DNA from 4 places in the Streptomyces sp. NPDC020192 genome. Region 3 is predicted to be linked to each of the others. Evidence: riboswitches for the same ligand, from Rfam matches in the RefSeq annotation. Region 3 holds a riboswitch; each other region holds the start of a gene.
What was found. A riboswitch is a leader RNA that binds a small molecule or an ion and turns the genes downstream of it on or off. The one in region 3 is predicted to bind cobalamin.
Positions count from the first base shown of each region.

Region 1: it holds a riboswitch for cobalamin, as region 3 does, so the genes downstream of both, ACH47Z_RS03070 (prenyltransferase/squalene oxidase repeat-containing protein) here and ACH47Z_RS00315 (cobalamin biosynthesis protein) in region 3, are expected to answer to the same signal.
Region 2: it holds a riboswitch for cobalamin, as region 3 does, so the genes downstream of both, ACH47Z_RS05665 (CbtB-domain containing protein) here and ACH47Z_RS00315 (cobalamin biosynthesis protein) in region 3, are expected to answer to the same signal.
Region 4: it holds a riboswitch for cobalamin, as region 3 does, so the genes downstream of both, ACH47Z_RS12655 (ribonucleoside-diphosphate reductase subunit alpha) here and ACH47Z_RS00315 (cobalamin biosynthesis protein) in region 3, are expected to answer to the same signal.

Region 1 covers NZ_JBIRXG010000001.1:658,995-665,912, forward strand. Annotated here, with positions in the region: gene ACH47Z_RS03045 (MAB_1171c family putative transporter) at 1-982, opposite strand, end outside; gene ACH47Z_RS03050 (hypothetical protein) at 982-1,602, opposite strand; gene ACH47Z_RS03055 (XRE family transcriptional regulator) at 1,599-2,192, opposite strand; gene ACH47Z_RS03060 (hypothetical protein) at 2,458-3,318, shown strand; partial or broken gene ACH47Z_RS03065 (phosphotransferase family protein) at 3,698-4,090, opposite strand; cobalamin riboswitch at 4,150-4,283, shown strand; gene ACH47Z_RS03070 (prenyltransferase/squalene oxidase repeat-containing protein) at 4,398-5,624, shown strand; gene ACH47Z_RS03075 (SCO2322 family protein) at 5,621-6,277, shown strand; gene ACH47Z_RS03080 (CbiQ family ECF transporter T component) at 6,270-6,918, shown strand, end outside.
Region 2 covers NZ_JBIRXG010000002.1:265,971-272,888, forward strand. Annotated here, with positions in the region: gene ACH47Z_RS05640 (carboxylesterase/lipase family protein) at 1-1,420, shown strand, start outside; gene ACH47Z_RS05645 (HIT family protein) at 1,427-1,906, opposite strand; gene ACH47Z_RS05650 (helix-turn-helix transcriptional regulator) at 2,311-3,180, shown strand; partial or broken gene ACH47Z_RS05655 (acyl-CoA dehydrogenase family protein) at 3,257-3,364, shown strand; gene ACH47Z_RS05660 (enoyl-CoA hydratase/isomerase family protein) at 3,361-4,464, shown strand; cobalamin riboswitch at 4,563-4,705, shown strand; gene ACH47Z_RS05665 (CbtB-domain containing protein) at 4,742-4,963, shown strand; gene ACH47Z_RS05670 (CbtA family protein) at 4,985-5,737, shown strand; gene ACH47Z_RS05675 (histidine phosphatase family protein) at 5,870-6,439, opposite strand; gene ACH47Z_RS05680 (hypothetical protein) at 6,685-6,918, shown strand, end outside.
Region 3 covers NZ_JBIRXG010000001.1:55,497-62,414, forward strand. Annotated here, with positions in the region: gene ACH47Z_RS00290 (alpha/beta hydrolase) at 1-276, opposite strand, end outside; gene ACH47Z_RS00295 (class II aldolase/adducin family protein) at 432-1,094, opposite strand; gene ACH47Z_RS00300 (lysozyme) at 1,569-2,324, shown strand; gene ACH47Z_RS00305 (anion permease) at 2,478-3,737, shown strand; gene ACH47Z_RS00310 (hypothetical protein) at 3,769-3,996, shown strand; cobalamin riboswitch at 4,139-4,281, shown strand; gene ACH47Z_RS00315 (cobalamin biosynthesis protein) at 4,379-5,341, shown strand; gene ACH47Z_RS00320 (cobyric acid synthase) at 5,338-6,846, shown strand; gene cobN (cobaltochelatase subunit CobN) at 6,843-6,918, shown strand, end outside.
Region 4 covers NZ_JBIRXG010000005.1:175,677-182,594, forward strand. Annotated here, with positions in the region: gene ACH47Z_RS12645 (cytochrome P450) at 1-334, shown strand, start outside; gene ACH47Z_RS12650 (ribonucleotide-diphosphate reductase subunit beta) at 415-1,428, opposite strand; gene ACH47Z_RS12655 (ribonucleoside-diphosphate reductase subunit alpha) at 1,428-3,791, opposite strand; cobalamin riboswitch at 3,916-4,044, opposite strand; gene ACH47Z_RS12660 (GNAT family N-acetyltransferase) at 4,046-4,600, opposite strand; gene ACH47Z_RS12665 (NACHT domain-containing protein) at 4,756-6,918, shown strand, end outside.

The DNA of each region.
Region 1 (6,918 bases), 600 kb from region 3:
TGTCCGGGTGGCCCGCTGCCGTGGCCGCCGTGCGGATCCGTTCGCGGCGGGCTTCGCTGAGGTGGGGGGACAGTTTGAGCAAGCCGTCGTTGATGGCGGCGCGGCGCAGTTCGAGGCGGAGGGCGGCGCCGCTGACCCGGCCGGTCGCGGGGGCCGCCGGCGCGGTGACCGTCAGCATGGTCTGCCACAGGGGCCGTAGCAGCCGGTGGGTGCGCACCAGCCGCAGGCGCTCCTCGACCACCGGACCGGCCTGCCCGGCGATGAAGCCCACGGAGACCAGGAGCGCCTCGGCGATGGCGAACGGCGGGGCGACGTACGTCGACAGCCAGTCCCAGTCACGGCCGCTCCAGCGGGCGCCGATCGCGGCGATCTTGGCGACGTCGAAGACGAACCCGAGGGCGTAGGCGACCTGGAGGAAGATCACGGCCCGGCGCAGCCAGGTGTCCTCGACCTCCTTGTACCAGGCCCACAGCATGCCGGCCGCGACGAGCGCGGACACCATGTGCGCGACCAGGTACAGCATCCCGAACTCGCGCATCCAGGGCGTGTTGGCGTAGTAGGTGTCGAGGTCGCGCAGCCGCTCCACGTGGTGGTCGCCGAGCGAGAACGTCGTCCACAGGCCCGCGATGATGGCCGTGTACGCCATCCACACCAACCGGGTGCGCCGGCGGCGCACGGCGGAGGGGGGTTCACGCCAGGTGATGATGAGCCACAGGCAGGCGCCGCAGTAGGCGGTGAGGAGTGAATACACCCACACGCCCGCGAAGTTGGGGATGCCGGTGAACGCGTTGATGCGGTGCAGGTTGGCCGGCGGCAGCGAGGCGAAGACGGTCGCGCCGATGCCGAGCAGCAGCGCGGTGGCCCGCAGGATGGGGTCCTGCCAGGCGCGGCGCAGCAGCGGAAGCTTGATCACGAAGGCCACGGCGAGCAGCGCACCGGGGACCGCGTAGGCGGCGAAGGTGCCGGAGATGTCCCAGCGCATCAGGGTCCGCCGATGTTGCCCAGGGAGGACGACAGGCGGCCGGTGAGGGTGTCCTGGGTGGTGCGGCCGGCAGCCGCGCCGGGCCCGACGACCTTGGAGAACTTCGCGGCGAGCCGCAGCCCGCACTCCTCGGCCTCCCACTCGGCCGCCGCGGCGGCAGCGGCGGCGGCCGGGGACCGGGTGGCCATGGCGACCACCTTGTCCCAGGGGATGTCCTCGTCGTCCCCGGAGCTGTCGTCCGCGGCGTACCGGGACAGCAGCCGGCGCGCGGCGGCGGGCGGACCGGCCGGGTAGTGGACGTCGAGGGTGCCGTAGTGGATGTGGCCGATCTCGTGGCCGGCGATGACGAACTTGTGCGGGTCGGGGGCGCGGTTCTCGACCACGACGATGTACTGCTCGTCCAGCGCGAGCGTGACTCCGGAGACGTCCAGTTCGGGCGGGAAGGTGACGAACTTCAGCCGGACCGGGCGGTCCAGCTGCGGGCTGAGCGTGGCGCACAGCGTGTGCAGGAAGGCCTCTGCCCCGGTCGGCCCGGTGAGGGTGCGGGCGGTGTCGCGCACCAGCCGGTCGAGGAAGCGCTTGGGCGACTTGGCGGACTTCGGCGACTTGGAGGGCTTCACCGGCGGATGTCCTCCTCCGCCCGCTCCGAGGAGATGATCATCTCGGCCAGGTCGGCGAGTGTGGCGAGCTGGCGGGCGTTCATCTGCGGGGCCCGGGCGGCGAGCCGGACCAGGCCGCTCTCGCGCAGCCGCAGCAGCGGATCCGCCTCGGCCTCGAGTCCCTGGAGCACGGGCTGCAGCGCTTCGTGCAGTGCCTCCGGTTCGTCGGCGGTGAAGAAGCCGGCCGGCAGTCCGAAGAAGCGGCGCAGCCGGTCGGTGTGCTCCAGGCCCGGCATCCCGCTCTTGCGCCACTCGCTCAGCCACTGCCGGCTGGTGCCGGCGATCCTGGCCAGCTCGTCCAGCGAGTACCGCTTGCCGTCGGGCCGGCGCCGGGTCTCCCGGATGAAGTCCAGCCGCTGACGCACCCGTTGGGCCAGACAGTCCTCGGGCGCCCGCCCGCCGCCGAGCAGCTCCACGACGATGCCGACGGGGATGCCGGTGCGATGGGAGAGGTCGGCCACGTCGAGGGCCTCCGGCAGCCGGCCGGGGCGGCCGGTCAACTCCCCCAGTCTGGCCAGGACTTCGGCCAGCGAGGTGTAGGCGTCACTCACCGAGGTCCCCCCTGAGCGTGTGTCGCCGGTTCGGTGACTGGGCGACTGGACGAGACGCGAGGCTACCCGGTCGTCCGTTCGCCGACCAGAGCTGACAACGCTCCCTGCCCAAGGAGGCAGGAATAGTTGACAGTTGCGGGAGCAGTGGGTGAGGATCACGGCACAGAGAGCAAGCTTCAGACCCGCCCCGGGTGCCGCCTATGGGGGAGCGGCACCCGGGGTGTTTCTCTGTCCCACCCGCCTGACCAGCGAAGGTGATGCGTCGATGCCGCAGCCCGTCCTTCTGCTCGGGGCCGGCCCGGCCGCGTACGGGTTCCCGCTGGAGCGGATCGCCGAGCTCCGCCCCGTGATCCTGGTCGACACCGCCGTACCCGACTGGGCGCGCCCCTTCCTCTCCGGCCACCTCGCGGCCGACCCGGCACGGGAGGCGGAGACGGCGGAGGCGATCGCGCGGTACACGGACCGGCACCCGGTCGCGGGCGTGCTGACCTGGACCCGGGAGCATCTGCGCACCGCCGCGCGGATCACCGGGTATCTGCGGCTGCCGGGCCTGCCGTACGAGACCGCCGCGGCCTGCGCGCACCCAGCGGCGCTACGGGACCGGCTCGCCCGGCACCGGGTGGTACCGGAGGGGCCCGAGGACACCGCGGGGCCCCTGGTGTCCGCCGAGACCGTCGTCCTGGACGACGAGGTCCGCATCGTCGCGCTCACCCGTACGACGCCCGGGTCGCACGGTCGCTCGCCGCTGCGGCACTCGGTCCACGCCCATGACGGGTTGCTGCACAATCGGTTCCTGCGGCAGACCGTCGAGCGAGCGGTACGGGCGCTCGGGCTCACGCACACCATCGCGCACGTGCGTCTCCGACTGACCGGGCGGGGACCTCGGGTGACCGGGGTCCTGCCCTATCTGCCGGGTGACTTGATTCCCCTGCTGGTGGAGCGGGCGACCGGGGTGGATCTGGCAGGGGTGGCTCTGGCGCTGGCGTGCGGGACGGTGGTCGACGCGGTGCCCTGGCGGGAGCGGGCCGCGGCGGTTCGCTTCGCGGATTCGGCCGACGGCCGCTTGTACCGGGTGGTGGAAGGGGAGGATGCGGCGGAGTGTGATCGGGTACTCGGGGCTGCCTAGCGGTTTCGCCGTTGAGGGTTCGACCGTCTTCGGGCTGACTGTCCGTCGTGGTTGCTCGCGCCCGCGCGGCGGAGCCGCACCTCGATACAGCCCCGCGCCCCCAGGGAAGCTGTCCCACCCTATGTATCAAGTGCACGGCGTCTTCCAGGAGTTCGACCTCCCGGGGTGTCATCGTCGGGTTGGCCGCCCTCCGTCGCCGTGCCTCCCCCAGGGCCTCCTCCGTCAGCTCCGGCGGGTCGGGGAGGAGGGCCTCGAGCATCGTGAACGCCGGGGACGCGAACGCGGTGTCCGATACGGCGACCTGGGCCAGGATCACGGACGACATGGACCAGTCCAGGGCCGGGGGGCCGTCCTCGGTGTTGGACCAGTCGATCACCTGGGGGCCGGTCGGGGTGAGCATCACGTTGTCGGGGTGGAGGTCGAGGTGGAGGACGCGGGTGTGCGGGGCGGCCGGGTCGCGGCCCGGTACGGCGTGCAGGCGGCGCAGGAGGGAGGCGAGCAGGGTGCCGGCCTCCGCCGGGTCCACCTGGCCCTCGGTGAGGGCGGTCAGCAGGGTCGGGCCGGAGAGGCGCTCCATGACCAGGTCGGTGGGTGAGGCGGTGGGGCGTACCCGGGGTGCCGGATAGCCGTGGTGTCGTACGTACGTCATCACGGCGGCCTCGGCAGCCGCGTCGCCCCAGCCGTCCCGGTCCCGGCGCAGCACCCACGCGTCGTCGATCTCGTACACGTCCGCCGAGCGGCCCGAGCCGAGCAGTCTCCCCGTCGTCGTCATGACCGTGACCCTAGTCACCGCCGCCCTGTGCCCACAGCCACTCGTCGGCTCGCGCGGGGCTGCCGGTAAGGTGGCGGGGTCGTCATCACACCCGTACAGGGGGAAGCCGGTGCAATTCCGGCGCTGACCCTCCCCCATCCGTGAACCGCCCCAAGGGCGGTGAGCCGGACCGACCCGGACGGGATGCTGACCGGCTCGCGTGCTCGGCGGCCCGCCGCGCACGGCACCGTCGAGGTTTACGGAGCCGAGCCGCCCGGGGGGTCCCCGCGCGCTGCCCGGCTCCCCGCAGGAGAGGCAGTCGCCGACCATGAACGTCCGCCGCAGCGCAGCGGCTCTCGCCGCCGTAGGCGTGCTGGCCGCCGCCGCGCCCGCCACGGCCGCCGGGCCGTCCCCGTCGCCCAAGGTCGCGATCCCGTCCGGGCTGTACGGCAGGACGGACCCCACGTACGACGGTGTGTGGCGCCAGTCGCTGACGCTGATCGCCCAGCGCACGCTCGGCTACGAGCCGGCCGCGAAGGCCGTGGACTGGCTCGCCGGCCAGCAGTGCGCGAACGGCGCCTTCGCCGCGTTCCGCGCCGCCCCGGACAAGGCCTGCGACAGCAAGGTCATGGTGGACACCAACAGCACGGGCGCCGCCGTACAGGCCCTGAAGGCGGTCGGCGGACACGCGGACGCGGTCGGCAGGGCCGTGGACTGGCTGAAGTCCGTGCAGAACAAGGACGGCGGCTGGGGCTACTCCCCCGGCGGGGCCAGCGACACCAACTCCACCTCCGTCGTCATCGGCGCCCTGACCGCCGTCGGCACGGACCCGGCGAGCGCCGGCAAGGGGGGCAAGTCCCCCTACGACCTGCTGGCCGCCATGTCCATCCCCTGCGGCCAGGTCGGCGGCGGTGGCCTCGCCTTCCAGCCGGGCAAGAAGGGCACGCTGTACGCCAACGCGGACGCGACGGCGGCGGGCGTGCTCGGTGCGCTCGGCAAGGGGTTCGTCACGACGACCGGCAAGGCGCCCGGCAACGACGCGTGCGTCACCGGCAAGCACCTCACCCCGGCACAGGTCGCGGACAACGCGGGCGGGCACCTCGCGAAGGTGGTCGCGAGGACCGGCCATCTGACGTCCACGCTGCCCGGGGCCGCGGACCAGCCGGACTTCGGCAACACGGCGGACACGGTGGTCGCGCTCGCCGCCGACGGGCGCCTCGCCCAGGCGCTGCGGTCGTACACCTGGCTGGAGAACAACGCCGCGCACTGGGCCGAGCAGAGCGGCCCGGCGGCCTACGCCCAGCTGATCCTCGCCGCGCACGCGGTCGGCGCGCAGCCGGGTGACTTCGGCGGCACCAGCCTGGTCCGGTCCCTGAACGCGCTGGGCCCGGCCCCGAGCATGGCCTCCGCCGGGCAGGAGACCAAGAAGGGCGAGAAGTCCGGGAAGTCCGGTGGCGGTTCGGCGTTCGGCGTGTGGTGGTTCGTCGGCGTGTGCCTCGTCGCGGGCATCGGCATCGGCTTCCTGCTGAGCGGCCGGAAGAAGCAGCAGCTGTGACGGCGGTCCGCCGGGCCACGGGTCTGCTGCTGGCCGCGTTCGCCGTGCTGGTCGCTGCGGTGGCCCCGGCGCACGCCACGGGCTACCGCTACTGGTCCTTCTGGGAGCGCACCGACGGCCACTGGACGTACGCCACGCAGGGCCCGTCGACCGCCCGCCCCGACGACGGCGCGGTGGAGGGCTTCCGGTTCGCGGTCAGCGCGGACTCGGCCGACGCCGGCCGGCCCCGTGGCACGGCGGACTTCAGCGCCATCTGCTCGTCCACACCGGCGGGGTCCGGCATGAAGCGGGTGGCGCTCGTCCTCGACTTCGGCACCCCGGCGGACGCCCCGTCGGGCGAAACCCCGCCCACGGGCCGAACGGCCTGCGCCCGCGTACCGGCCGACGCGACGACGGCCGACGCCCTGGCCGCCGTCGCCAAACCCCTGCGCTACGACACCAACGCCCTGCTCTGCGCCATCGCGGGGTATCCGCAGAAGGGGTGCGGAGAACAGGTCTCGGGCACACAGAGGACAAGCCCCCCGAAGGGGAACGGCGGCAAACGCGTCGACTCGGCGAACGGCCCCGCGCTGGGGCTGCCCATCGGCGTGGGGGTGGTCGTTCTCCTGGCGGGCGCGGCGGTGTGGCAGGCACGGCGGCGACGGAGTGAATAGCGACCCAACCCCCGCCAGGCACCGGACCGCTGTTCACCCCGGCGCCTGGTGGCTCTGGGCGCTGGGCCTCGGTACGGCCGCCACCCGCACCACCAACCCCCTCCTCCTCGCCCTCCTCATATCCGCGTCGGCGTACGTCGTCGCGACGCACCGCTCCCCCACCCCCACCGCCCGCTCCTACCCGGCCTTCGCCAGACTCGCCCTCGCCGTCCTCCTCATCCGCCTCCTCTTCGCGGTGGCGCTGGGCTCCCCCATCCCGGGCACCCACACCCTCCTCACCCTCCCCGAAGTCCCGCTCCCGCACTGGGCGCAGGGCATCCGGCTGGGCGGCAGGGTCACGGCGGAGGCCCTGCTCTTCGCGGCGTACGACGGTCTGAAACTGGCCACCCTCCTCATCTGTGTCGGCGCGGCGAACGCCCTCGCCGCACCGAGCCGTCTGCTGAAGTCCCTCCCCGGCGCGCTGTACGAGACCGGCGTGGCCGTCGTCGTCGCCCTCACCTTCGCGCCGCACCTCGTCGCCGACGTCCAGCGCCTGCGCGCCGCCCGCCGGCTGCGCGGCCGTCCGGACCGGGGCCTGCGGGGTCTGCTCCAGGTCGGACTGCCGGTCCTGGAGGGCGCGTTGGAGCGCTCGGTCGCGCTCG
Region 2 (6,918 bases), on a different contig from region 3:
CGAGCCGCCGGTCGGTGCCCTCCGCTTCGCCGCGCCGCGGCCGGTGCGGAGCTGGGACGGGGTACGGCCGGCGGTGTCGTACGGCCCGCCGCCCCCGCAGTCCGGGGCGCTGGGAACGGACGGGACGTCACAGGACACCGCGGGCGACGACTGGCTGACGCTCAACGTCTGGACACCCGAACCGGATCCCGCGGCCGGGCTCCCGGTGCTGGTGTGGATCCCCGGCGGCGGCTATGTGATCGGCACCGCCGGCCTCCCGGAGTACGACGGCGGGCGCCTGGCCGGGGGCGGCGCCGTGGTCGTGACCCTCAACTACCGGCTGGGCATCGAGGGTTTCGCACCCATCGAAGGCGCCCCCGCCAACCGGGGCCTGCTCGACCAGGTCACCGCCCTGGAGTGGGTGCGGGACAACATCCGGATGTTCGGCGGCGACCCGGGCCGGGTCACGGTCCTCGGCCAGTCGGCGGGCGGCGGTTCGGTCGCCGCGCTGCTGGCCATGCCCCGGGCGGCCGGGCTGTTCCGGCGGGCCGTCGCACAGAGCGTGCCGGGTACGTTCTTCTCTCCGGAGCTGGCCGCCGACATCGCCGCCGCCTGCGCCGCCGAGCTGGGGGTACGGCCCACGGTGCCCGACCTGTCGGCCGTACCCCCGTCCCGGCTGCCCGCCGTGGGCGACGCGATCTCCGCGAAGGCGGCCCGGTGGAGGGAGCGCTGGGGGCAGATCACACACCGGCCGATCCCGTTCGCCCCCGTCGTCGACGGCGACGTCCTGCCCGCCACCCCCTGGCAGGCGCTGGCCGACGGCGCCGGCCGTGGCGTCGAACTCCTCGTCGGACACACCCGGGACGAACACCGGTTGTTCAGCCTGATCGACGGCGTGCTCGGCCAGGTGACCCCGGAGCAGACCGAGACCGCCCTGCGCATGCTCGCCCCCGGCCCGGACGGCCCGCGGCGCTACCGGGCGGGCTTCCCGGCCGCATCCGACGAGGAACTGTACGAACTGGTCAACGCGGACTGGCTGTTCCGCATGCCGAGCCTCCATCTCGCCGACGCGCAGACCGCCGGCGGCGGCCGGGCCCACCTCTACGAGCTGACCTGGACCGCCCCGGGCCTGGGCGGCACCCTCGGCGCCTGCCACGGCCTGGACGTGCCGCTCGTCTTCGGCAACCTGAGCAGCGGGCAGCCCGCCCTGCTGATCGGCGACCCGCCCGCCCCGGAGGCGGAGGAACTGTCCGCACGGATCCGCACCGCCTGGACGGCCTTCGCCGCTCACGGCGACCCCGGCTGGCCTCCGTACGACACCGACCAGCGCCGAGCCCAGCTCTTCGGCACGCGATCGACGGTCGCCACCTACCCGGAAGAGACCTCGCGCCTGCTGTGGCAGCACCACACGTTCCCGGCGCTGCCGCTGCTCACCCGGTAGCGGCCGCTAGTCCGTCGACCGCAGCCGGTCCAGTTCGCCGCCGATCGCGGCCCGCAGCTCGTCATGCCCCGGGCCGAGCCCGAACCGCTCGTCCCGCCACCGGTCGGGCGGGTAGAGCCACACGGGCTTGCCCACCAGCTCGGCCGGCTCCCACTCGTACCGCGGCCAGACATGGGCGTGCAGGAACGGGTCGGTGTTGCCGAGGATCTCCAGGTTGACCCGGCGGAAGGCGGGATCGAGGCGGCGGCAGGCCCGCTCGACCGCTTCGCCGAGCAGGTCCATGTCGGCGAGGAATGCCAGCCGCCCGGCCTTCGGCAGGTCGGACAGCCGTTGCACACCGGGTTGGTCCACGAGGAGAACCGAGTAACCCGGCAGGAACTGGACGTCGCCGATCACCGCGAACCCTGCCCCGAGCCGCCGTACCACCGTGGGATTCTCGCCCCGCAGCGCGGCCCCGATCCGATCCGTGCGCCAGTCCTCCGCCATGGCCTCAACCTACACGGAGGCTCAGGTCAACTGGTGGGCAGCGGCGATGGGTTGCTGGGCAGTGCGCAGGGCATCGGGCGGCGCCGGCCCGCCGGGTAGCAGGCGGCGTGGAGCGTGGGACGGCCTCCTGGCAGGCGTACCGGCCGAGCCCCCGGATCCGTGCGGAGTGCCACGGGACGGCACCGAGCCGGCTCCCGGCCGTACCGTCGGCGATGCAACGTCACGAACGTGATCGCCGAGGTGCCGGACTCCGGGGATCCGGCCCGCTACCGGCCGACGCTGCCCGCGAACCCCCACCGGTCCCACCGGCCCGAGGCCGGAACGCTGTAGCCACCGGGTACCGGGTCCGTACAGGTACTGACAGGACCCCCCACCCGCGGATCTCCCGGCTTAGCCTGGATTGCGTGAGTACCGAGAGCGACATCCGTGCCTTCCTGGCCTCCCGCCGCGCCAAGATCAGCCCGCAGCAGGCCGGGCTGCCCGCGTACGGCGGAAACCGGCGTGTGCCGGGCCTGCGCCGGGAAGAGGTCGCCCTGCTCGCCGGCGTCAGCATCGACTACTACGTCCGCCTCGAGCGCGGCCACCTGGCCGGAGCCTCGGAGGAGGTCCTCGGCGCCGTGGCGAACGCCCTCCAGCTCGACGACGCCGAACGCGCGCACCTCCACGACCTGGCCCGTGCCGCCGCCAAGCGCCCGACCCGGCGGGCCAGGCGTGCCCGCGGGCCGCTGCCGGACAGCGTGCTGCGCGTCCTGGGGTCCATGACGGACTCCCCGGCCTTCATCCGCAACGGCCGCCTGGACATCCTGGCCGTCAACCGTCTGGGCCGCGCCCTGTACTCCCCGCTGTTCGCCGACGGCGCCGCCCCGCCCGTCAACATCGCCCGCTTCAAGTTCCTCGACCCCCGCGGGCACGACTTCTTCCCCGACTGGGAGGAGTCCGTGAACACCACGGTGTCCCTGCTGCGCACCGAGGCCGGACGCGCCCCGCACGACACCGGCCTGACCGGGCTGATCGGTGAACTGGTCACCCGCAGCGAGGAGTTCCGCACCGCCTGGGCGAAGCACAACGTGCGGCTGCACCACACCGGGCGCAAGTCCTTCCGCCACCCCGCCGTCGGCGTCCTCACCCTCGACTTCGACGCCATGGAACTCCCCGCCCAGCCCGGCCTCACCCTCACCGCCTACAGCGCCGCACCCCACACCCCCGACCACGACGCCCTCCAGCTCCTCGCCAGCTGGGCGGCCACCCACGACCAGCCCAGCCCCGCCGGCTGACCTGCCGGAGGCCGGCTGCACGGTGTGAGCCGACCGGCGTGACACAGTTCCTCTCCGGCGTGAGCGTCGCGCGTGCGGCATTGAGAAGATCGTCCGCGACCTGCGAGCGCACCGGATTCTGGAAGGAACCAACGAGATCATGCGCGTCATAGCGGCCCATGGCCTGCCGAAGGTGTTCGGATGACCGGCACCGCGGGAGGCGGCCTGCCGCACACCGACGAAACCGTCCTGTTCCGCACCGCCGGACGGGCCGCCCACATCACCCTCAACCGGCCGAAGGCCCTCAACGCCCTCGACCACGAGATGGTCCGCCGCATCGACGCGGCCCTGACCGCCTGGGAGCACGACCCGGCGGTGGAGACCGTCGTGATCACCGGCGCCGGGGAGCGCGGCCTGTGCGCGGGCGGTGACATCCGCGCCGTCCACGACGACGCCCGCGACGGCGACGGCGCCGCCTCGGCGGCGTTCTGGCGCGACGAGTACCACCTCAACGCCCGCATCGCCCGCTACCCCAAGCCGTACGTCGCCCTCATGGACGGCATCGTGATGGGCGGCGGAGTCGGCCTCTCCGCACACGGCAGCGTCCGGATCGTCACCGAACGGTCGCGGGTGGCGATGCCGGAGACCGGCATCGGCTTCGTCCCCGACGTCGGCGGCACCTACCTGCTCGGCCGGGCACCCGGCGAGCTGGGCACCCATCTCGCGCTGACCGGCGCGCAGATCGGCGCCGGTGACGCCCTGCTGTGCGGGCTCGCCGACCACCACATCCCGTCCGCCGCACTCCGGGACTTCGTGGACGCTCTCGCCGTACAGTCCGTGCCCGACGCCCTGGCGCGCCACGTACAGCCGTCGCCGCAGGGTGAGTTGGCCGAGCGCCGGGACTGGATCGACTCCTGCTACAGCGCGGGTACGGTCGAGGAGATTCTCCAGCGGCTGCTCGCCCACGGCGACCCGAACGCCAAGGAGGCGGCCGAGACCCTGCTCGCCAGGTCGCCCACCGCCCTGAAGGTCACCCTGGCCGCGATGCGCCGCGCCCGGCGTCTCGGCTCGCTGGAGCGGGTACTCGACCAGGAGTACCGCGTCTCCTGCGCCGCGCTGGGCACCCACGACCTGGTGGAGGGCATCCGCGCCCAGGTCATCGACAAGGACCGCAGTCCCCGCTGGTCCCCGGCAACCCTGGCCGAGGTCACCGACGCCGACGTGGCCCGCTGCTTCGCCCCGCTCGGCGACCGGGAACTGGGACTCGCCGGGCCCAACTCCGGCCCGCAGGCGGCGGCCTGCTGAGCGCCTGGGCCCCGACGCCGGACGGCGCCGCCGGGCGGGAGCCGAGCCCGTCCGGCGCGAGAGGAAGATCACGCCGGGCCGAGGCGGTCCTGGCCCCGCCCGCGCCACGCGGTACGGTCCGTCCGATATCGACGACGGCGAGACGGAAGCCGGTGGGAACCCGGAACGGTCGCGCCACTGTATGCGAGAGCCCCTAGGGGCGCTTGTGAGTCAGACCCGTGGCCGTCGTCCCCTGCATCACCGAGATGGGACGCGAACTCCCGGAGGAGGTTCTGCCATGGCGCAGACCGTCGCCCAGCCGACAGCCACCACTCCGGCCATCCCCGCCAAGCTGCCGCTGAAGGCGATAGCTCCCTGGGCGGTCTTCTTCGGCATCCTGATGATGATCCTGCTGTACTTCGTCGGCGCCGAGCAGGGCGCCACCTCCGTGTTCAGCGGCACGGGTGTCCACGAGTGGGTGCACGACGCCCGCCACCTGCTCGGTTTCCCCTGCCACTGAGGCGGGGGATGCCGCGCGCCCATGAGTTCCGCAACCGTAAGAAACCTCCTCGTGCGGGGCATGCTCGCCGGCCTGGCAGCCGGCGTGCTCGCCCTGGTGGTGGCGTACGTCCTCGGTGAGCCGAACGTCGACAAGGCGATCAGCTTCGAGGAGGCCCACTCCCACGAGCACGAGATGGTGGTCGTCTCCCGCTCCCTGCAGTCCACCGCCGGTCTCGCCACCGGCGTCCTGGTCTACGGGGTGGCGTTCGGCGGCGTCGCCGCACTCGCGTACTGCTTCGCCCTCGGCCGGGTCGGCCGGTTCGGCCCGCGGGCGACGGCGCTGCTGCTGTCGGGCTGCGCGCTGCTCGCCGTGTACGTCGTACCGTTCCTGAAGTACCCGGCCAATCCGCCGTCGGTCGGCAGCCCCGACACCATCGGCAAGCGGACGACCCTGTACTTCCTGATGATGCTGCTCAGCGTGCTGCTCGCGGTCGCCGCCACCATCCTGGGCAAACGGCTCGCGCCGAGCCTGGGCACCTGGTGGGCGACGGTGGTCGCGGTGGCCGGCTTCGCCGTCGTGATCGGCCTGGCCTACCAGTTCCTGCCGGCGGTCAACGAGGTGCCGACAGGCTTCCCGGCGACCCTGCTGTGGCGGTTCCGGCTCTCCGCGCTCGCCATCCAGACGGTGCTGTGGAGCGGTTTCGGCCTGCTCTTCGGAGAACTGGCCGATCGGCTGCTGAACCCCAAGCCCGTGTCGACCCGCTCCGGGAGGACGGTGCCGGCAGCCGACTGAGCGGATGCGCGACACGAGAGGGCCCCTCGGAACCGGCGAATTCCAGGGGCCCTCTCGCCTGCTCCGGGTGCCGGGACATCCCCAGCCCTGCCTGCGCCGCGACGCGGCTCGAACCTCGGCACGGCCGCCGCCTCAGCCGGCCAGGGGATGCCCGAGCCGCAGATTCCAGCGTCCGGCGCGCCCGCTCAGCTCCGTGACCGTCAGCGGCGGCACGTCCAGCCGCCAGAAGACGGTCGCCGGCAGGCCCAGGGCATGAACGGCCGTGGCCCGTACGACCTCCGGCTCGACCACGGCGAGCGTACGGCCGTCCGCGTCCCGCACGCCGTCCAGCCAGCGCCCGACCCGCTCGCACACGTCCCGCACCGACTCCCCGCCATGCGGCGCACACGCCGGGTCGGTCAGCCAGCGCCCCACCTCGGCGGGCTCGACGGCGCCCACCTCCTCCAGCGTGCGGCCCCGCCAGCGGCCCACGTCCAGCCCCGCCAACTCCTGCGGAGCGGGGCCGTCGAGCCCGAGCGCCGCCGCGGTCTCCCGGCACCGCACACTCGGCGAGACGAGCACACGGGCCGCCGAGGGCAGGGACCCCGCCGCCGAGCGGGCCTGGGCCGCGCCGCTGTCCTCGATCGAGCCGCCGTCGTCGAAGCGGGCCTGCCGCAACGACGCACTCATCGCCGGGGACACGAGGAGAACTCGGCTGGTCACGCTGTCACTCCTGCTGCTGTCGTCACGTGGCAGCGGGCCTCGCCCCGGTTGCGAACCTAGCATCCGCGGAATCCACCTCGCCGAAACGCCGGACGGACAACGCTCCTTGTGGACCACGCGCGCCGCCCCGCCCGTCGTGCCGGATCCCGTGCCCGTCCGGATCGGGAACAAATCCGGCACATCGCGCGCTGCTCAGAGTGACGACGGCAGGGGCCGACGGTGGGCGGTGGAGGAGCGTGAGAAGGATGACGACGGCAGGGAACGACCGGCATGTGGGGCTCGACGGGACTTCTGCGGACGAGCGCCGTCTCGTGACCAGGTGCGGGCGCAGGATCGAGGTACGGCGCCTGCGGTTCGGACGCCCGGACCGGCCCGTCAGCCGGATCGCCCTGGACGTGGGTCAGGACCGGGGCGGTGTGCCGGGCGTCTGGGCGGCACTCACCCCGGAGGAGGCACGCGGGCTGGCCCGCCTTCTCCTC
Region 3 (6,918 bases):
GCTGTGCTCCGCCGCGTCCAGGACGAGGCCGACGACCGCGTGCGCGCCGTTGCCGGCGAGGCCGTAGGTGCCGGGGCGCAGCGAGGCCAGATCGCGGGTCAGCGTGATGCGGCCGGCCGCCGTGCCGTGCACGGTGAGGCGGGGTTCGGTGGGCAGCGGGCGGCCTGCGGGCGCCTTCAGCGCGGCATCGCTGGCGAGCCGCCCGGCGGCGACGGATGCCGCGCCGGCGGCGAGCACAGCGGTGACTGCGGTGGCGGTCGCTCTGACTGGGCGCACCTGTCCAGTGTCGTGGGGGTTGCGGCCGTGGGCCAGCGGAGAGGGTGGGCGGGGCCGAGCCGTCGGGGCGTGGGGAGGGTGGGTCGGCACCGCTGAGCAGTACGTGCGTTGTGGCTGGGCGCCGTTGTGGTGGATCGCAGGCCGCGTGGCGCGGGTCACTTCCGTTGGCCGTACCCGCGCAACCGCTCCCCCACCTCCGCCAGCTGCGTCTCCGTCAGCAGGGACGGGGTCAGGCCCGGTACGGAGGAGGCCGTCAGCCACAGGCGGCACATCCACTCCAGCTGGGCGGTGCGGTCGTAGGCCTGGTCGAGGGTGGTGCCGTAGGTGATCGTGCCGTGGTTCTGCAACAGGCAGCCGGAGCGGCCCTCCAGGGCGCGGAGCATGTTCTCGGCCAGTTCGTCGGTGCCGTAGGGGGCGTAGGGGGCGACCCGGACGGGGCCGCCGAGGGCGGCGGCCATGTAGTGGACCAGCGGCAGCTCGGGCACGAGCGTGGAGACCGCCGTCGCGTGTACGGCGTGGGTGTGGACGATCGCGCGGGCGTCGGTCGTGCGGTAGACGGCGAGGTGCATGGGCAGCTCGCTGGTCGGCACCAGGGTGCCGAGCACCTGGTGGCCGGTGAGGTCGACGCCGGTGAGGTCGTCCGGGGTGAGCCGGTCGTAGGGGACGCCCGACGGGGTGACCAGCACGACGTCCCCGACGCGCACCGAGACGTTGCCGGAGGTGCCGACCACCAGCCCGTCGGCGACGGTCCGCCGCGCCACCGCGACCAGCTCCACCCACGCCCGATCCTGTTCCACCGCCGCCCCTCCCTCTCCCATCGAGATCCGACCCTGCCCCGCCGCCACCCGTCCCTGCTCTGCCGAAGCCCGCCCCTGCTCCATTGGCCCCCGCCCCTCCTCCTCCGACGCCCGCCCCTCCCCCTGCCCCTCCGTCACCCGTCCCCGCTCCACGTTCCGCCGTTGTTCAGCCATGCCGCGATCCTGCCAGCCGGGGCCGCCGGGAAAGGGGTGGGCGGTCGCTTCCGGCCAGCAGTTGTGCGTGGAAGGCGTGCCCCCAAGCCGCCGAGCCTTCCGAGCCGCGCAGCCACCGAAGCCCCCGAAGCCCCCGAAGCCCCCAGCCATCGGAGCCGGCCACCACAGCCCCACTCCCCGCCCCATAAGCCCCTGAAGCCGCCGAACGGGCGGAAGTCGGGGCGAATCGCCGGAAAGTGGCGCTGATTCGGTGATCGCCGGGCCTTGAATGATCCCTCTTGCCCGTCGGACGACCGCTCGTCCGCCGACCCGGGGAGACGCATGGCCAGTGAACGCACTCTTTTCCGTCGCCGCGCCGGTGTCCTCGCGGCGGCCTCGGCGGCGCTCGCCCTCGCGGCGCCCGCGGCCGCGGCGGCCGGGCCGCCGGCGCTGGTCAAAAGCCGGCCCCGGGGGCACGACGTCTCCTCGCATCAGGAGCACGTCGACTGGGCGTCCGCCAGGAAGACCGGCGCGCGGTTCGTCTATGTCAAGGCGACCGAGGCGACCGACTACCGCAACCCCTACTTCGACGAGCAGTACAACGGCGCACGCGAGGCGGGTCTGCTCCGGGGCGCGTACCACTTCGCACTGCCGGACCAGTCCTCCGGCGCCGCGCAGGCCCAGTTCTTCGTGCACGACGGCGGCGACTGGCAGGCGGACGGCTGGACGCTGCCGCCCGCGCTCGACATCGAGTACAACCCGTACAGCAAGAAGCAGAAGTGCTACGGGCTGAGCAAGGCGATGATGGTCCGCTGGATCCGGGACTTCAGCGACGAGGTGAAGGAAGAGACCGGGCGGCGTCCGGTGATCTACACGACGACCCAGTGGTGGAAGCTCTGCACCGGCAACAGCCGCGCGTTCTCCTCCAGCCACGCGCTGTGGATCGCCCGGCACGGTACCTCGGGCCCGGGGACACTGCCGGGCGGCTGGCGGTACTGGACGTTCTGGCAGTACGGCACCGAGGGCACGCTGCCGGGTGACCAGAATCTCTTCAACGGGTCGGCCGACCGGCTGCGGACCTTCGCGCGCGGCCGATAGCCAAGGGGCGCCTGGGTCGCGGGCGACACACAGTGGCAAGCGGAACCCCACCCCCTCCCTTCAGACACCGCCACGCCCGTCTCAGTTCACCTTCCGTTCATCCAGGTTGCCTACGTTCGTCCAGCCAATGACCTCGAACGAATGCCTGGGTAAATGGAAAGCTTCTCGCTGATCCTCGCGATTGTGGTGGTGACCGCACTCGCGTTTGATTTCACGAACGGTTTCCACGACACCGCCAACGCGATGGCCACCACCATCTCGACAGGCGCCCTGAAGCCCAAGATCGCAGTTGCCATGTCGGCCGCCCTGAACCTGGTGGGCGCCTTCCTCTCCGTGGAGGTCGCGAAAACGATCTCCAAGGGTCTCGTCGACGAGAAGGGGATCCGTCCCGAGGTCATCTTCGCCGCCCTGGTCGGCGCGATCCTCTGGAACCTGCTGACCTGGCTGGTGGGCCTGCCGTCGAGTTCCTCGCACGCCCTGATGGGCGGCCTGATCGGCGCCACGGTCGCCTCCGCCGGCTTCGGTGCCGTGCACGGCGACGTGCTGGTGACCAAGGTGCTGCTCCCGGCGGTCGCCGCGCCGCTCGTCGCGGGTCTGGCGGCCATGCTGTCCACCCGCCTGTCCTACGGCATCGGCGGCAAGAACGAGGGCGAGGCCACCCGCAAGGGCTACCGCGCCGGCCAGATCGCCTCCGCCGGCCTGGTCTCCCTCGCCCACGGCACCAACGACGCCCAGAAGACGATGGGCATCATCACCCTCGCGCTGATCGCGGGCGGCTCCATCGCCCCGGGCTCGAACCCTCCCACCTGGGTGATCCTCTCCGCGGGCCTGGCCATCGCGCTCGGCACCTACATCGGCGGCTGGCGCATCATCCGCACCATGGGCACGGGCCTGACCGACCTGGAGCCGCGCCAGGGCTTCGCCGCCCAGACCAGTGCCGCGACCGCCATCCTGGCCTCCTCCCACCTGGGCTTCTCGCTCTCCACCACGCACGTCGTCTCCGGCGCGGTGATGGGTACCGGCCTCGGCCGCAAGGGCGGTGTGGTCCGCTGGTCCACCGCGACCCGCATGGTCGTCGCCTGGCTCCTCACCCTCCCGGCCGCCGCGCTGGTCGGCGCGGGCGCCGAGTCCGTCACGGACCTCGGTGACTGGGGCACCGCCGTCGTCGCCGTCTTCCTGGTCGCCGCGAGCGCCACGATCTGGAAGCTCTCCCGCCGCGAGGTCGTCGACCACACCAACGTCGTGGCGGAGACCGAGGAGCCGGCCGGTGTGGTGACCACCGCCATCGCCGCCGTCACCCCGCCCCCGGCGGGCACGATCGGCGAGGACCTGACGGCCACCATCCCCTCCCCGGCCGCCGCCGAACCCGCGGCCCCGGCCACCTCGGCCACTCCGCCGGCCGCCACCGTCTGACCCCGGCCATCCGGTTACCCAAGGAAGCATCATGAAGATCGACTGGTCGGCCATCGGCTCCGTCTTCGGCGTCAGCCTCGCGGTCACGGTGGGCCTGGTGGCCCTGTTCACCCTCGGCGTCAACGGCCTGGCCCGGCGCGAGAAGGCGGCGGCCCAGGGCGACTCCGCGGCCCTCGCCGTCACCGGCGCCTACGTCTGCTTCGCGGCCTGCGCGGCGGCGGTGGCGTACGGCATCTACCTGATCGTGGCCAAGGTCTGACCGAGCGCCACGAACCCGGCACCACGAAGGCTCCCCTCTCTCCTGGACAGAGGGGAGCCTTCGCCATACCCAGAGGTCACGGGCGCCCCGCGATGTGGGGATCGGCACACTCTCCCCCTGCAGGTCAACGGCAAGTTGACGGCCGTTCCGGGCGCGTGGTGGACTGCCCAGGCCATGTACGGCGGCAGGAGAGGAAGTCGGTGCGAATCCGGCGCGGTCCCGCCACTGTCACCGGGGAAGAACCCCCGGGAGCCAGGAACTCTCACCGCCGAATCTCGTCGAACCAGGGCGCGGACACCCTGAGTGAGGACATCGATCGCCATGCCCGGCTGCCGAAGGACCCGTACCAGGCCCGCTCCTGTACCCACGGCCGGCTGAGCCCATGGGTGCCGATCGCTCCTACGCGTACGGCGCCGCCGCCGGCCTTCTCGGTGATCTGCTCCTCGGCGATCCGCGCCGCGGGCATCCGGTCGCCGTGTTCGGGCGGGCGGCCACGGCCGTGGAAGGCGCGTTGTGGCGCGACCACCGCGGCTGGGGCACGCTGCACACCGTGGTGTGCGCGGGTGGCGCCGTCGCACTCGGCACGGTCGCCGCACGCGCCGTACGCCCCTCCCCCGCCGCCTCCGCCGCGCTGACCGCCGCCGCCGTCTGGTCGGTCGTCGGCGGCACATCGCTCGCGCGCGAGGCCCGCACGATCGGGCAGGCCTTGGAGCGCGGGGACGTCGAGGCGGCCCGGGAGCGGCTGCCGCATCTGTGCGGCCGGGACCCGCAGGCGCTGGACGCCGACGGGATCGCCCGGGCCGTGGTCGAGTCCGTCGCCGAGAACACCTCCGACGCCGTGGTGGGCGCGCTGGTGTGGGGTGCGGTGGCCGGGGTGCCGGGGCTGCTCGGGTTCCGGGCGGTCAACACCCTGGACGCGATGGTGGGTCACACATCCCCCCGCTACCGGCGCTACGGCTGGGCCTCCGCCCGCCTCGACGACGTGGCCGGCTGGCCGGGGGCCCGGCTGACCGCCGTACTCGCCGCCGTGGCCGGACCCGACCCGCGCGGTGCCCTGCGCGCCTGGCGGACGGACGCCCGCAAGCATCCGAGCCCCAACGCCGGGCCCGTGGAGGCCTCGTTCGCGGGCGCGCTCGGCGTGCGCCTGGGCGGGACGCTCTCGTACGGCGGCCGCGTCGAGCACCGGCCCGTCCTGGGCGGGGACACCGGCCGGGCGGTCCGGGTCACCGACATCGACCGGGCCGTACGGCTCTCCCGCCGCGTCGGCCTGCTCGCGCTCGGCACCACGGTCGCCGCGCGCCTCCTCGTCACAAGCGTCAAGGGTCTGAAGGGACGTGGGAAGTGAACGGGGGACTCCTCGTCGCCGGCACCACCTCCGACGCCGGCAAGAGCGTCGTGACGGCCGGGATCTGCCGGTGGCTGGTGCGCCAGGGCGTGAAGGTCGCGCCGTTCAAGGCGCAGAACATGTCGCTCAACTCCTTCGTGACCCGGGAGGGCGCGGAGATCGGCCGGGCCCAGGCCATGCAGGCCCAGGCCTGCCGGGTCGAGCCGACCGCTCTGATGAACCCCGTGCTGCTCAAGCCCGGCGGCGAGCAGAGCAGCCAGGTGGTGCTGCTGGGCAAGCCGGTGGGCGAACTGAGCGCGCGCGGCTACCACGGCGGGCGTCAGCAGAAGCTGCTCGGCACCGTGCTGGACTGCCTGGCCGAGTTGCGGGGCACGTATGACGCGGTGATCTGTGAGGGGGCCGGGTCGCCGGCGGAGATCAACCTGCGGCGCACGGACATCGTGAACATGGGGATCGCCCGCAACGCGCGGCTGCCCGTGCTGGTGGTGGGAGACATCGACCGCGGGGGCGTCTTCGCCTCCTTCTTCGGCACCGTCGCCCTGCTCTCGCCCGAGGACCAGGAGCTGATCGCCGGGTTCCTGGTGAACAGGTTCCGGGGCGATGTCTCGCTGCTGGAGCCGGGGTTGGAGATGCTCCGGGGTCTCACCGGGCGGCGTACCTACGGCGTACTGCCGTTCCGGCACGGGCTCGGCATCGACGAGGAGGACGGGCTTCATGTGTCGCTGCGCGGGGCTGTCCGCGAGTCCGCCGTGGCTCCGCCGGTCGGCGAGGACGTGCTGCGGGTCGCCGTGTGCGCGATCCCGCTGATGTCCAACTTCACCGACGTGGACGCCCTCGCCGCCGAACCGGGTGTCGTGGTGCGGTTCGTGGACCGCCCGGAGGAGCTGGCCGACGCGGACCTGGTCGTCGTACCGGGCACGCGCGGGACCGTGCGGGCACTGGAGTGGCTGCGGGAGCGGGGGCTGGCCGACGCGCTCGTCAGAAGGGCCTCGGAAGGCCGGCCCGTTCTCGGTGTCTGCGGCGGTTTCCAGATCCTCGGTGAGCACATCGAGGACGAGGTCGAGTCGCGCGCCGGTGCGGTCCCCGGGCTCGGGGTGCTGCCGGTACGGGTGCGGTTCGCCCGTGAGAAGACCCTGACCCGGCCGGCCGGCGAGGCGCTCGGCGAGCGGGTCGAGGGGTACGAGATCCATCACGGCGTCGCCGAAGTCGACGGCGGAGTCCCCTTCCTGGACGGCTGCCGGGTCGGGCAGACCTGGGGCACCCACTGGCACGGCTCGCTGGAGTCGGACGGCTTCCGGCGGGCCTTCCTGCGCGAGGTGGCCGCCGCCGCGGGCCGCCGCTTCGTGCCCGCGCCGGACACCTCCTTCGCCGCGCTGCGCGAGGAGCAGCTCGACCGGCTCGGCGACCTGATCGAACAGCACGCGGACACGGACGCGCTCTGGCGGCTCATCGAGTCGGGCGCGCCGCAAGGACTGCCTTTCATCCCACCGGGAGCGCCCGCATGAGCACAGTGTTGTTGTTGTCCACCGCCGACACGGATCTGCTGGCGGCGCGGGCCTCCGGCGCGGACTACCGCA
Region 4 (6,918 bases), on a different contig from region 3:
CGGCGGCTATCGCATTCCGGCCGGGGCGGACATCGTCTACAGCCCGTACGCGATCCAGCGTGACGCCCGTTCCTACGACCGCCACCTCGACTTCGACCCCGACCGGTGGCTGCCGGAGCGGGCCACGCAGGTGCCGAAGTACGCGATGAGCCCCTTCAGCAACGGCAACCGCAAGTGCCCCAGCGACCACTTCTCCATGACCCAGCTGACCCTGATCACGGCGGCGGTCTCCGCGAAGTACCGCCTCGAGCAGGTCCCGGGGTCGAACGACACCACCCGCGTGGGTATCACGCTCCGCCCGCACGACCTGCTGCTCAGGCCCGCGGAATGGTGAGACGGAGGCACCTGATACCGGCGCGCGCTCGTGAGGCCGCCTGGCCACCGAACGCGCGCCGGTAGGTGGTGTCGGGAGACTCAGAAGTCCTCGTCCAGGTCGACGGTGCCCTCGACCGCGACCTGGTACGCCGACGGACGGCGCTCGAAGAAGTTCGTCAGCTCCTGAACGCCCTGCAGCTCCATGAAGGAGAACGGGTTCTCCGAGCCGTACACCGGGGCGAAACCGAGGCGGGTGAGCCGCTGGTCGGCGACGCACTCCAGGTACTGGCGCATCGACTCGGTGTTCATGCCCGGCAGACCGTCGCCGCACAGGTCACGCGCGAACTGCAGCTCGGCCTCGACGGCCTCCTCCAGCATGTCGGTGACCTGCTGCTGGAGCTCGTCGTCGAAGAGGTCCGGCTCCTCCTTGCGGACGGTGTCGACCACGTCGAAGGCGAAGGACATGTGCATGGTCTCGTCGCGGAACACCCAGTTGGTACCGGTGGCGAGGCCGTGCAGCAGACCCCGGCTGCGGAACCAGTAGACGTACGCGAAGGCGCCGTAGAAGAACAGGCCCTCGATGCACGCGGCGAAGCAGATCAGGTTCAGCAGGAAGCGCCGGCGGTCCGCCTTCGTCTCCAGCCGCTCCAGCTTCTCGACCTCGTTGATCCACTTGAAGCAGAACCCGGCCTTCTCGCGGATCGAGGGGATGTTCTCGACGGCCGCGAAGGCCGCCGCCCGGTCGTCCGGGTCGGGCAGGTAGGTGTCCAGCAGGGTCAGATAGAACTGGACGTGCACCGCCTCCTCGAAGAGCTGCCGCGAGAGATACAGCCGCGCCTCGGGGGAGTTGATGTGCTTGTACAGCGTCAGCACCAGGTTGTTCGCGACGATCGAGTCACCCGTCGCGAAGAAGGCGACCAGCCGGCCGATGAGGTGGTGTTCCTCCGGCGTCAGCTTCGCGAGGTCGGCGACGTCCGAGTGGAGGTCGACCTCCTCGACGGTCCAGGTGTTCTTGATCGCGTCCCGGTAGCGCTCGTAGAAGTCCGGGTAGCGCATGGGGCGCAGGGTCAGCTCGAAGCCTGGGTCGAGGAGATTGGTGTTACGGGTACTCATTACTGGCAGGCCTCGCAGGACTCGGGGTTCTCAAGGGAGCAGGCGACGGCGTCGGGGTCGGCGACCTGCTGGACGGGGATGGTCTTCGGGGGCTGCGCCTGTGCGGCACGGGCGATCCGGGTCGCCGGGCGCGAACGCAGGTAGTACGTCGTCTTCAGGCCCGACTTCCAGGCGTACGCGTACATCGAGGAGAGCTTGCCGATCGTCGGCGTCTCCATGAAGAGGTTCAGGGACTGCGCCTGGTCCAGGAACGGGGTCCGCGCCGCCGCCATGTCGATCAGACCGCGCTGCGGGATCTCCCACGCCGTGCGGTACAGCGCGCGCGCCTCCTCGGGGATCCAGGCGAAGCCCTGCACCGAGCCGTTGGAGTCGCGCAGCGCCTCCCGGGTGCGCGCGTCCCACACGCCCAGGTCCTTCAGCTCCTGCACCAGGTACGAGTTGACCTGGAGGAACTCACCGGACAGCGTCTCGCGCTTGAACAGGTTCGACACCTGCGGCTCGATGCACTCGTACACGCCCGCGATGGAGGCGATGGTCGCCGTCGGCGCGATCGCGAGGAGCAGCGAGTTGCGCATGCCGGTGGACGCGATGCGCCTGCGGAGCGCGTCCCACCGCTCGGGCCAGGTCAGCTCGACGTCGTAGTGGTCCGGGTGCAGCACACCCTGGGCCGTACGGGTCTTCTCCCAGGCCGGCAGCGGACCGCTGCGCTCGGCGAGGTCGGCGGAGGCCTCGTACGCGGCGAGCATGATCCGCTCGGCGATCCGCGTGGACAGGGCCTTGGCCTCGGGGGAGTCGAAGGGCAGGCGCAGCTTGAAGAAGACGTCCTGGAGCCCCATCGCGCCGAGGCCGACCGGCCGCCACTTGGCGTTCGACCGGCCCGCCTGCTCGGTCGGGTAGAAGTTGATGTCCACGACCCGGTCGAGGAACGTGACGGCGGTGCGGACGGTCTCGTCCAGCCGCGCCCAGTCGATGTCACCGTCGGTCACGAACGCACCGAGGTTGACCGACCCCAGGTTGCAGACCGCCGTCTCGCCGTCGTCCGTGACCTCCAGGATCTCCGTGCAGAGGTTGGAGGAGTGGACCACGTGACCCGGCAGGGCCGTCTGGTTGGCGGTGCGGTTGGCCGCGTCCTTGAAGGTCATCCAGCCGTTGCCGGTCTGCGCGAGGGTGCGCATCATGCGGCCGTACAGCTCACGGGCCGGGATGGTCTTCTTCGCCAGGCCCTGGGCCTCCGCCTTGCGGTAGGCGGCGTCGAACTCCTCGCCCCACAGGTCCACCAGCTCCGGCACGTCGGCGGGGGAGAAGAGGGACCACTGCGCGTCGGCGTTGACCCGGCGCATGAACTCGTCCGGGATCCAGTGCGCGAGGTTCAGGTTGTGCGTACGGCGGGCGTCCTCACCGGTGTTGTCCCGCAGCTCCAGGAACTCCTCGATGTCGGAGTGCCAGGTCTCCAGGTAGACGGCCGCGGCACCCTTGCGCCGGCCGCCCTGGTTCACGGCCGCCACCGAGGCGTCCAGGGTCTTCAGGAACGGCACGATGCCGTTGGAGTGCCCGTTGGTGCCCCGGATCAGCGAACCGCGGCTGCGGATCCGGGAGTACGACAGCCCGATGCCACCGGCGTGCTTCGAGAGCCGGGCCACCTGGTGGTAGCGGTCGTAGATGGAGTCCAGCTCGTCCAGCGGGGAGTCGAGGAGGTAGCAGGACGACATCTGGGGGTGCCGCGTACCGGAGTTGAAGAGCGTGGGGGAGGAGGGCAGGTAGTCGAGGCGGCTCATGAGCCCGTAGAGCGCGGCGACCTCGTCCAGTGCGCGGGCCGTGTCGTCCTCGGCCAGTCCGCTCGCCACCCGGAGCATGAAGTGCTGGGGCGTCTCGATGACCTTGCGGGTGATCGGGTGCCGGAGCAGGTAACGGCTGTGCAGCGTGCGCAGACCGAAGTACCCGAAGCGGTCGTCGGCGCCGCTGTCGACCAGCCCGTCGAGCCGCTCGGCGTGCAGCCGTACGAACGCGGCGGTGCGGTCGGCGATGAGACCCTCCCGGTGCCCCACGGCCACGGACCCGGTGAAGGTCGTCACGCCCTGCGAGGCGGCCTCGGCGCGGATCGAGAGGGTCAGCAGCCGGGCGGCCAGCCGCGAGTAGGCGGGGTCCTCGGAGATGAGCCCGGCGGCGGCCTCGGTGGCCAGTTCGCGCAACTCCGCCCCGTCGGCGCGGGCGGACCGGCCGCGCAACGCGGCGGCGGCGACCCGGCCGGGGTCGGCGTCGGGGAGGTCGGCGGTCAGCTCGGTCAGGGTCCGCAGCAACGCGGTACCGGGACCGTCGGTGTCCAGGCCGCTGGCTGAAGCCGGATCTGCTGGCGCGATGGTCACGTGGGGCTCTCCCTCGCTCGGCACGGGGGCCTTGCGGAGGGCAGGGGGCAGCCACGAGCGCGCACGCGTCGCGTCCACCAGCCCACTCCACGAGGCCCGGACGTCTGAGGCACCCGAGCCGGACGGCCGGGCGCGCGCTGCCGGCAGGTCCTCGGACTGACTCTCGTACGCGGATACGCACAAGTACACCGTTGCGGGACAGTTCCGGATTCGCACCGGATTCCCCTGCGGCGACAGCGAGGATGAGCATACATCTAGTGCCGGGTTGTCGTGTCACCCCCAGATGTTGTGTCGCGGTGGTGTCGGAGCGTCAACTCGTAGGTGAGGAGAGTGATGTCGTCCAGGTGTGGCACGGGATTCCAGTCCCGGTCCGGTGTACGGACGAAGCCGAGGCGTTCGTAGAGCCGGTGGGCGGTGTGCATGCTGCGCTGGCTCGACAGGACGACGGCTGTGCAGCCCTCAGTTGAGCGGGCGCGTTCGATGCAGGCGCGGACCAGGGCCTCGCCGGCGCCCCGGCCGCGTGCGTCGGACACGACCGCGAGCGCCCTGATCTCGGCCTCGCCGGGGCCGGCGATGTCGGCGACGGGGCCGCCTGACGGGACGAAGGTCACGCCGCCGACGAGCCGTCCGCCCCCTGTCGCGACGAGGACCTCGGCTGCGGCCGCACGCGCGGCAACATCCTTGAGCACGGGCAGATACGGGTCGCTCTCGCCATAGTCCAGCAGGCCGTCCTGGAGATAGGCCTGGGCTGTCATTTCGCCGAGGGTGTCGTATTCGGTGGGGTCCGCGGGGCGGATCTGGATGTCCATGGTGCGAGTGTGCCGGGGCGTACGACAACGGGCCTCGCGTTTTCGGGGACGGCGGCCGCCGGTGGCCGGGTTGCGGGGCGGGGCGTGAGTGTTTCCATGGAGGTAGGTGCCCGCGGGCCTCCATGCCGGGATCCGTCTCGGAAGGAGCGCGCACCATGACGAGGATCGTCCTTCACCCGCCGGGCAAGGAGCGGCTGCGCAGCGCGCCCATGGCGACGCTGTACCCGAGGCGGGTGTGGCGCCGGGGCAGGCGTGTTCTCCTCGGCTACTGGCACCACGTGACGATCGGGCTGGAGGCCCGGCGCGACACCATCCGCCCCAAGAAGTGGCGCCGATGGTTCTCGTACACCAACGCGACCCGGATCATCTGGGCGTTCTTCCTGTGCCTGCTCCTGATGTGGATGGCGGAGGGTCTCTGGATCCTGTTCACGCATCACACGACCCCCTTCGAGGAGTGGCGCAAGAGGTCCAGTACGGGGTTCGACTCCGTGCTCCGCTTCGTCGGTCCGCTCCTCGCCGCCTCCGTCGCTGCCGCATTCTTCCTGTTCGTCTGGTACAGCTGGACCAAGCGGCGCTATCTCGCGAAGGCGCGCAGGCATCCGCGCGAACTGGTGCTCACCGCCGGGCCGGACATGGCCGAGATCGTGGGCCGTGAGGAGGTCGCCCGGGTCATCGCCCAGCGGCTGCGACAGCGTGAGACCCGCAGGCCGTATCTGCTCGTCGGCGGTGTCGGCACGGGCAAGACCGCCGTGCTGGTGCGGCTCACCGAACTGCTGGCCCGGCAGCACGCCGTTCCCGTGCCGATCCGGCTGCGGGACGCCACCGGGGCCGACCTGAACTTCGAGCGTCTGGCCAGGCAACGGTTCGCCGAGGAGGCGCCCCACGGCATTCTGGCGCGCACCAAGAACGACCGGGTCTGGCAACAGCTGCTCGCCGACGACAAGGTGGTCGTCCTCGCCGACGGCCTGGAAGAGGCGGTCCTCGACGAGAGGTTCCAGGAGAACCGGGACAACATCATCCGCGAGGCCATCGAGCGCGCCCACGAGGACAAGCTGCCCCTCGTCATCGCGTCCCGGCCGCACAGCCCGCTGGAGAGCACCTCCGCCGCGATCGTGGAACTCGAACCGCTGGGCGAGGAGCAGGCGTTGCGCTTCGTTGAGGCGCGGGTCCCGGAGACGGACGAGCGCCGCGTGGACTGGATCGTCGAGACCGCGGAGGTCACCGATTCGCCCATCTACCTGCAGATTGCCCGCGAACTGCACCACCACGGCGACCTGGAGCGCGACTGTCCGCACCCCGACGCGGACCGGCTGGACACCCGCAGCCGGGATCGCAGCACGCTACGGCTGTGGCTGCTGGAGACGTGGGACCGCGCCCTGCGGGAGGGGCGACTGCGCGAGAACGTCGAGCTGAGCCCCGAGGAGCGCCGCGACACCGTCGAGGTGGTCTCCGCGCTCGCGTGCATCGGACTGCTCCAGGACAGGCTGGAGGTCGGCTTCGGCGCACTACTGGACAGTGACGTACACCCCAATCCGGCGCGGCGGGCGTGGGCCCGGGCGGGCCACCTGTGGACCAGGGCCCGCCGCTTCGACCGGTACGGCAAGCGCGGGAACACCTTCTCGGAGTGGCATCGGGAACGGATCTGGAAGACGCTCTGCGCTCACCTGAGCGAAGAGGAGGGCATGCGGCTGAGCGAGGGCAACATGAGCCAGTGCCAGGCCGCGCTCGCCCGCTTCGCCGCCCATGCCGACAAGCTGCAGCTGGTGGAGGGCTCCGAGAAGAGGCTCCGCTTCCCGCACAGCATCATGCAGGCCTACTTCGGCTTCCGCATGCTGCATCACCTCGGGGAGCGCGGCGGGGGCGAGCTGATCCAGCAGGCCCTGCAGCCGCCGGGGCCCAGCCGTGAGCTGCTCATCGCTCTGGTCCTGCTCTCCCGTCGCCGGGCAGCGGAACTGTCGGCCAAGGGCGGCAGTGTCCGGGCCGAGCTGAGGAAGGACATGGCCGAGCTGCGACGGCAGGCTCCCGTGTACGGCCGGCCCCTGGCCGACCGGCTCCTCACGGCCGCGAACCGCCGTACGAACGACCCCAAGGCCCTCGACCTCTACGCGGCGGCCCTGGAGGTCGACAGCGTGGAGCCCCGGCCGAGACTGCTGAGCGACATCGTCGACAAGGTGCAGGAGCGCTGGCTGCGCATCAAGTCCGACCGGCGCACCCTCGAGGACGCCAAGCTGAGACTGCTCAAGCAACTGGGCACGGCACTGCGCGAGGCCTCCGACAAGATCGACACCATGCCGCTCTACGACACGCTCTTCCAGATC